Methylosarcina fibrata AML-C10: one gene and its partner. The protein of the gene in region 1 binds, or shares a complex with, the protein of each later gene. Links are inferred from orthologs where the notes say so. Each region holds a gene or a part of one and is shown in the gene's direction. Other genes may lie near its edges. The genes, in order: recB and recC.

Evidence for each region.
Region 2: the proteins of recB (region 1) and recC are in contact, whole or in part, in a cryo-EM structure (PDB 5MBV), measured with the Escherichia coli proteins. The link is inferred for Methylosarcina fibrata AML-C10 from one-to-one orthologs.

The regions. Positions count from the first base shown.
Region 1 is NZ_KB889965.1:4,702,751-4,707,159, forward strand. The notes cover bases 94-4,194. They hold recB (exodeoxyribonuclease V subunit beta), read left to right. Parts: upstream 94-487; coding sequence 488-3,994; downstream 3,995-4,194. Other genes in these bases: mepA (penicillin-insensitive murein endopeptidase), read left to right, coding at 94-421; recD (exodeoxyribonuclease V subunit alpha), read left to right, coding at 3,998-4,194. Also shown: more of mepA, read left to right, coding at 1-93; more of recD, read left to right, coding at 4,195-4,409. UniProt on the Escherichia coli protein: A helicase/nuclease that prepares dsDNA breaks (DSB) for recombinational DNA repair. Binds to DSBs and unwinds DNA via a rapid (>1 kb/second) and highly processive (>30 kb) ATP-dependent bidirectional helicase.
Region 2 is NZ_KB889965.1:2,553,238-2,557,266, reverse strand. What follows is about bases 54-3,774. They hold recC (exodeoxyribonuclease V subunit gamma), read left to right. Parts: upstream 54-427; coding sequence 428-3,574; downstream 3,575-3,774. Other genes in these bases: rlmH (23S rRNA (pseudouridine(1915)-N(3))-methyltransferase RlmH), read left to right, coding at 3,678-3,774; A3OW_RS28305 (hypothetical protein), read left to right, coding at 163-309. Outside these bases: panD (aspartate 1-decarboxylase), read left to right, coding at 1-34; more of rlmH, read left to right, coding at 3,775-4,029. UniProt on the Escherichia coli protein: A helicase/nuclease that prepares dsDNA breaks (DSB) for recombinational DNA repair. Binds to DSBs and unwinds DNA via a rapid (>1 kb/second) and highly processive (>30 kb) ATP-dependent bidirectional helicase.

The DNA.
Region 1 (4,409 bases):
CAATGAACGCGAATCCTGGAATGCGCCTTCCGTTCTTCTCGACCATTCCGATACCATTGATGTCAGGCAATGGTCCAAAGCCAACGAGAAAATTCTGGAGATAGCGGCCGTCATGCCCGAAGTCGACCGCATCTTCGTTAATCCCAGCATCAAGCGGCATCTTTGCCGAAACCATCGTTCTCAAAATTGGTTGAAGAAAATACGTCCGTGGTGGAAGCACGACGATCATTTTCATGTCAGGCTGAAATGTCCTGAAAACAGCCGCGACTGCCTGCCCCCGGAGTCGCTTCCCGAAGGAGACGGCTGCGATGCTTCTTTAGCCTGGTGGTTTTCGGCTGAGGCCAAGGCGCCGCCCAAAAAGGCCCCGGCTTCGGCAACGCCTCCGTTGCCTGTGCAATGCGAATCGATATTGAGAGAATGAAAGACGGCCTGTTAAGATTTCATTCTTTGTTCGACTTTATTTTTATATCACGACTGCCTGTCAATCATGGAATCTCGCTGTTTCTCGCCGGCCGCAACTGTCCTGGCTCCAGGCATCAGCCTTATCGAAGCCAGCGCCGGAACGGGCAAGACTTACACTATCGCCATGCTCGTATTGCGCTTTGTAGTGGAACTCGATGTTGCGATAGAGCAGTTATTGATTGTAACTTTTACCCGAGCGGCGACGGAAGAACTTAAAGACCGGATCCGGCAAAGACTCGCCGAAGCCAAAAGCGCGTTAACAGGACGGAAGGATACGGTAGACGGCAACGTGGCCCACTGGCTGGAAACTCTCGATATGGAGCCGGAACTGATCCGGAAGCGTCTGGACAGGGCGCTGCTTAATATCGACCAGGCGGGAATTTTCACGATCCACGGCTTTTGCCAGCGCGTCCTGAAGGAACATGCGCTGGAAAGTGGACAATTATTCGATGTCGCATTGACCGACGAACTGGCTCTGATCAAACAAAGCTGCGCAGACGATTTCTGGCGACAGCAGATCTATTCCCGCTCTCGCTGGGAAGTTTCCGTATTAACTTCGGTTTACAAGACACCGGACGAGCTCCTGGCCAGCATCGAAAGAGTGGCCCCTCATGTGTGCGTCTATCCTGACGCCGAAAATCTGGATGTGAAGCTGGAGGCGCTGAAACAGCATGCGGAATGCGCACGCTCCGGAATCGACGACGCGGTGCTCGGTTTGACGGCGCGTTTTGACGACGGCACCTTCAAATCCGGTTATACCGGATCTTTCAAACACTACTGCGATGAACTGCAAAGCTGGCTCAACGGCTGCGGCTTCGGAACTCCCTCGCCCGAAGCCTTCGAATGTTTGACGCAGCGCGCACTGCTGGATGCTTTGAGCGGAAGCAAATTCAAAACTACCAAGGCGCAGACTGCGGATGAGCGTAAAGCGGCCTATCTGGCCGAATTGGCCATCGATACCGCGCCTTTCGAGGCGCTCTGCAATGCCTTCAGGGAAGTCACGTTGACGCTGCGCAGAGGACTTCTTGAATATTTGAAGCTGGAACTGGACAAGCGGTTAATGCAGGCCAATGCCTTATCTTTCGATAATTTGATTTCGCATTTGTCGCAGGCGCTGCAGGGAGGCAAGGGCGAACGCCTGATCGCCGAACTGAGACAGCGTTTTAAAGCCGTGCTGATCGATGAATTCCAGGATACCGATACCAGCCAGTGGCACATTTTTTCATCGTTGTTTGCCGGTTCCGATCAATATTTGTACCTGATCGGAGACCCTAAACAGGCGATATACAAATTTCGCGGCGCCGACATATTTGCGTATCTGGCGGCGCAGTCTCAGGCCCGGCATCGGTTCACTCTCGGACAGAACTGGCGATCTCATCCCCAACTGGTGCAGGCCGTGAACAGGCTGTTTCAGAGAGAGCGCGCTTTTGTACTGGACCATGTCGAATTTCATGCAGTGCAGCCGGGCAAATCGGCCGAGAACGGCGCCTTGACTCAGGCCGGACAAATGATTCCGCCGATGATGTTATGGCAACTGCCCGAGACCGAAAGCAAAACCGGCTACTGGAGCGCCGGCGAGGCGGCGAAGGAAATCCGTAAAGCGGTCGTAAACGAAATTCTCGATTTGCTGAATGAAAACTACAGTTTTCTTCCAGGAGGCAGAAAACTGCAACCCGGGGACATCGCCATCCTGGTGCGAACGAATACTCAGGCCGGAGAATATCGGGATCTGTTACGAGAAGTCGGCGTGCCGGTGGTCATCAACAGCACGGAATCCGTGTTCGCCACTCCGGAAGCCGCCGGCCTGTATTGCCTGCTCCAGGCTCTGGCCAATCCCGGCGACGTTTCACTGCTTAAGCAGGCTTTGACTCTCGACTGGTTCGGCCTGGACGGCATGGCTCTTGATCGGCTGGGCGGCGATGAAATTCTTCTGGATGCCTGGCTGGCCCGGTTTGCCGGCTATCATCAGGAATGGCAGCAAAAAGGGATGATGGCCATGATGTTGCAGTTGTTGGCGCAGGAGCGGGTGGGGCCGAATTTGTCGAAAACGGCCATGGCCGAAAGACAGTTGACCAATCTTCATCATTTAATTGAACTGGTTCAGCAAGCTGCCGTCGACCATCATCTGGGAATCGGCAAGACGCTGGACTGGCTGAGTTCTGCAATCACCGGTGCCGCCCGCGGCATGAACAGCGCCGAGAATCAGCAACTGCGCCTGGAATGCGACGATAATGCGGTGCAGGTCATCACCCTGCATCGCTCCAAAGGGCTGGAATACCCGGTGGTGTTTTGCCCCACGCTCTGGCATCGCGGCGATTATATAAACCGCGAGAAAACGATAATTCAGTGCCATGAACAGGGGCGCATGATTGCGGATCTGGGTTCCGAGCACTTCGAGAAACGGCGTGCTCGGGCGCTGACCGAGGAATTGGCGGAAGACGTTCGTATCGCTTATGTGGCGTTAACCCGCGCTCAATACCGATGTTATCTGGTCTGGGCCGACGTACGCTCGGAACAGTGCGCCAATGCTTCCGCTCTGGCTTGGCTACTGGAGTTTGCCGAAGCAGGGTTTGCCGATCAGCAGGCGAAGTTCGAATCGCTCCGTAACGCGGAGCCGACGGCTTTTGACTACCGGTTGCTTACGGTTTCCGGGAGTCCGGAGCGCCTTTACCGCCAGGCACCTCCGGCTGAGCCGCTCCAGGCCAGGCTCAGAAACAGATCGCTCCATACGCCTTGGCAGATGAGCAGCTATACGGCCTTGTCGTCGTTGAGCCTTCAGGATGCGCCGGAGTTTCCTGCGGACAAATCGGGCGAAGCCCAGATTGCCCGAGATCGGTCCGAGCCTTTGCTGCCGCGGGGAGCCCATGTCGGCAACGTGGTGCATGAGTTATTGGAAACGATCTCATTTGCCGATTTAGGGCAGCGCGCCGACCTCTCGTTGCAGAGAGAACAAACTTGCCGCCGTTACGGATTGCAGTTGGAGCATCCGGAACGGCTGGATGAGCTTTTGCAGGCCGTCGTCACGACGCCCTTGTCTTATAGCGATGAAACTTTTCGTCTGATCAATTTGAAAGAATCCCGCTGTTTGAAGGAAATGCCGTTTTATTTGTCGATGCGGACCATGGATGCCAGCTATATTAATCAGATATTGCAGGACACGCCCGCCTTTCAGCCCTTGAACAGCAAAAGCCTCTGCGGCTATCTGACCGGATTCGTCGATTTGATCTGTGAATACCGGGGGCGCTATTATCTGATGGATTATAAAACCAACGATCTGGCCGATTATTCGAGCCAAAGCCTGATCGATGCTATGCGCGAACACAATTATGGGTTGCAATACTGGCTTTATTCGGTCGTGCTGCACCGTTATCTGCATTCTCGATTGCCGGAGTACCGTTTCGAAAAACACTTCGGCGGAGTCTGTTATTTATTCGTGCGAGGCATGCAGCCGGGATTGGCGATGAGCGGAGTGTTCCGAGACCGCCCCGAATTGAACAGGCTACAGGCTTTGGCCGAGTTGTTCGGGAGCTGATTCATGCCGGACCGAGAGCTTTCCATCAACCGCCTGAGCATTGCCCTGGCCCGTTTTTTGAGCGGCCGGTCGAAGCTCGCGGCTGCCGACAAACCGGCGTTCGAAAGGCTGGTGCAAACCGTGTCGGAAGAACTCAACAACGGCCACAATTGCATGCTCGTCAGCGATGAAGACAAGGCACTGTTAATGGCGTCGGGACTGGCGGCCATCGCCGACGGACAGAACACAGCCTTGCCGCTGGTCGTAGATCGAAACCGATTGTATTTATACCGCTACTGGTTTTATGAGAACCGGCTGGCGGAAAGAATCCGAAACATGCTTGGCGAAAGTCGTCCGGTCAACGGGTTGAACGATCTTCTGGACATTTATTTCGGCAGACAAAATGAGCAGATCGACTGGCAGCGTGAAGCGGCCA
Region 2 (4,029 bases), 2.1 Mb from region 1 along the record:
CTCGTCCATACCAGTCCAGCCCGTGGCTGCGTGACCTTGCCGGCAGACCTGCCAGGTTTCAGAAACCTGGCAGGTCTGCCGGAAGCGCTCCTCTGCTGTTTGAGCCCGAGGCGCTTGCAGCCCGGCACGAACGGAACGCATTCCCTGCCGTTTTTCAGGCCAATGAAATACCATTCAATCACCGCCTTGCTGCTGATGATCGCACTGTCGTGCTATGCGCTGGGCTATGCCGGCGCCGGCTGGCTGGCGGTTGCCGCAGGTGCCGCTTTCGAGCTGTGGTTCTGGATCCGTCTTTTTTCTAATCCGTAAACAACGGCCTTAAACCGATCCGGTCGGCTCCGGGCAACGACTTTACGTCTGCGCCCGAAGTGGAAATTGCAACTGGAGCTCATTTATAATCGTTGCCGACCCGGCCCGGACGATTTTCATGTTTATCCTGCACAGCTCCAATAAAACCGAAAACCTGCTCGCCCATCTGTGCGCGGTCGTCGAAAATGCGCCGTTGTCCTCGCCGTTTGCCAAAGAGACGTTTCTGATTCAGAGCCAGGGCATGGAACGCTGGCTTTGCCAGCAACTGGCGAGCCGGTTCGAGGTTTTCGCCAATTTCGAGTTTCTGTTTCCGGCCCGGTTTTTCAGCGATCTGGCGGAAAAGATGGCGCTGTCGCTGTCCGATTCGGCTTTCGACAGAGACCGGATGCTCTGGCGGATGGAAGCCGCGCTGCGCCGCCTCGACGAGCCCGAATTCGAGCCTTTAAGACAGTATTTCACCGGCGGCCAGGCTTCCTTGAAACGATTTCAACTGGCCCGGCAACTGGCTCAGATTTTCGATCAGTATCAGATCATGCGGCCCGATATGCTGGCGGAATGGCGGGAAGGGCGCCTTTTCTATCGCGCCGAAGCCGAATCGTGGCAAATGCCTCTGTGGCGGAAAATAACCGCTGTGCTAGGCGACCGGCATCGCGGCGAGCTGTGGCTGGACGTGATTCGGCATTTGCACGAAGCAGACCCCGACGCCTACAGCGAGCTGTTGCCGGAGCGGATTTCGGTATTCGGGCTCAACACGATGCCGCCCTTGTTCTTGAACTATTTGCAGGGACTTTCCCGCCACTGCCAACTGCATCTTTTTTTGCTGAATCCGGCCGAGGCTTACTGGGCCGATCTCTCCGGCAAAAAGCAGCGGATTCTCGAGGAAAATCTCCTGGGTCATCCGTTGTTGTCGTCTTTGGGGCAGCAGGGCCGAGAATTCCAGGAAATGCTGCTGGAGCAGGCGCAGTTCGATTTCGAACCGGCCAGTTTTGAACTCAATCAGGCGCAGAACGTGTTGCAGCATCTGCAAAACGACATTTTGAACAATTCGGCGGACCCGCGGCCTCTCGAACGCGACGGTTCGATCAGCGTTCACTCCTGTCATTCCCGGATGCGCGAAGTCGAGGTGCTGCGCGATCAGTTGCTGATGGTTCTGGAACAGGATGCCTCGCTGGAACTGCGCGACGTCGTCGTGATGGCGCCGGATATTGAGGTGTATGAACCGTTTATCTCGGCAGTCTTTCACGACATTCAGCATGCGGTGGCCGACCGCAGCCTGCGCCTGACCAATCATGCGCTGGATGCCTTCATCGTTTTCCTGAATCTCAGCCGGAGCCGTTTCGGCTGGCAAAGCGTCCTGGATCTGCTCGACCGGCCGCTGGTCTATGCCGGATTCGGACTGACCGAAACCGATCTCGATCTGATCAGGCATTGGATTCGGGAAACCCGGATTCGTTGGGGCAAGTCGGCGCAACACAAAAAGGAATTCGGCCTGCCGGAACTGGGCGAGAACACCTGGCAGGCGGCGCTTGACCGGCTGCTGATGGGCTATGCGGTCGGCCGCGACGACGAATTCGTCGACGGCGTCCTGCCTTATCCCGAAATCGAAGGCTCTTCGGCGCTGGCTCTGGGCGGATTGTGCGATTTTATCGAGCTTTTGTTCGAGGCCTGTACAGAGTTCAAACAGCCCGGAACGCTGGCGGACTGGAGCAAAAGACTCTTTTATTATGCCGAACGGTTACTGGCGGCGGCAGATCCTCTCGAACTGAAGGAGCTCTATGAGCTCCTGGCGGGACTGTCGGACGATATGGCGCCCGTCCATCACGACGACGTGGAGCTTGCCGTGATAACGGCCTGGCTGGAGGGCATCCTGGTGGAGCGGAAGTCGGCCAGCGGCTTTCTTCGCGGCCAGTTGACCTTTTGCTCGATGTTGCCGATGCGTTCCATTCCTTGCCGGGTGATCGCCCTGCTGGGCATGAATCAGGGCGAATTTCCGAAAATCGAACGCCATCCGACGTTCGATTTGCTGGCGCAGCACTTTCGGAAAGGCGACCGTTCGCGGCGGGCGGATGACCGCTATCAGTTCCTCGAAATTCTTCTGGCGGCGAGGGAGCGGTTGATCGTGACGTTCGTCGGCCAGTCGTTCGGCGGCAATGAAATCATTCCGCCGTCGGTGACGGTCAGCGAACTGCTGGAAGTGCTGGAGCAAAGTTACGGACTGACCGGTTTGATCACGCGCCATTCCTTGCAGTCTTTCAGCTACCGCTATTATGACGGATCCACGAACTTGTTCAGTTTTTCCGAGACCGGTCTGGAAACGGCCAAGGCGCTGTCGGCAAGGGGTCGAACGCCCCCGGTTTCGGAAGCCTGGTGGCCGGGCGGCCAACAAGACCAGAAAGACCGGGCGCTTGTCGACGTCATCGAGCTGAGCGAGCTGTTCAGTTTTTTCCAGCATCCGCAGCGCTACTTCATGCGCAGACGGCTGGATTTGTATTTCAACGGCATTGAAGCCCTGGCCGAGGAGCGGGAGCCGTTTGCACTGGACAGGCTCGAAGGCTACGCGCTCGATCACGAATGGATCCGGGAGAAATTAAGCGGCCGCGAGCTGTGTCTCGGAAAAATCCAGGCGCAGGGCCGATGGCCGCCGGGAACCGTCGGGGATCTGGCGTTCGTCCGTCAGCAGCAATTGCTGGATCCGTTCGTCGAACGCATCAGGGCGCTCCGGTCGGGCGACCTGATGATCGATCTGCCGGTGGATCTCCAGCTCGACCAGTGTCGCCTGGTCGGCAGACTCGGCCATCGCTACGAGCACGTCAACCTGCTGTACCGCTACGCCGAACTTAAAGGCAAGGATTTATTGAGCGCCTTGCTGCATCATCTGGTCGCCAATCGGCTGGAGCCGCGCACCACCGTCCTGCTCAGCATCGACGATCAATTGGTATTGACGCCGGACATGGCCGAGGCCGAATTTCTGGCGCAATGGCTGGATCTTTTCCGGCGAGGGCTGCATCAGCCCGATGCGTTTTTCGTCGAGGCGGCCCTGGCGTACGTCAAACAGGCTTACAAACTGAAAAAAGGGAGCCGGAGCTCGAAATCTCCGCTGGACGCCGCCAGGGAGTGTCTGGCGCAGGCTTGCGATCAGCCCTACGAACCCGAACTTCGGCGTCTGTATGCCCATGCGACCGATTCTTCCGCGATTTTGGCGGATTCATTCGAAGAGACCTGTCAAACCTTGTTGCAGCCGGTATGGGAGGCCACCCACGATTGACGGCCAAGCTGCCCGCTTTGAAATACCCGGCGAGTAATGGCCGATGGCGGAGGTCTTTTCGGGCGCATTGCATCCTTGGTCCGTTCTCTGTATTCTGCACGGTATGCAAATTCATTTGATCTCAATAGGAAACCGTATGCCCCTCTGGGTACAACAGGGTTATCAGGATTACGCCAAGCGCATGCCCCGCGAATGCGAACTGCTCCTCAAGGAAATCGCACCGGGCAGCCGCGGCAAGAACAGCGACATCGCCCGAATCGTCCGGGACGAAGGCGAAAGAATGCTGCAGGCCGTTCCGTCGGGAGCCCATCCGGTAGCGCTGGATCTGGCAGGAAAAACCTGGTCGACGGCCGAATTGGCGGAAGCGTTGAAACGCTGGCTGGAAAGCGGGCAACACATAGCGCTTCTGGTCGGAGGCCCTGACGGCCTGTCGGAGGCCGCAAGACGCAGCGCCC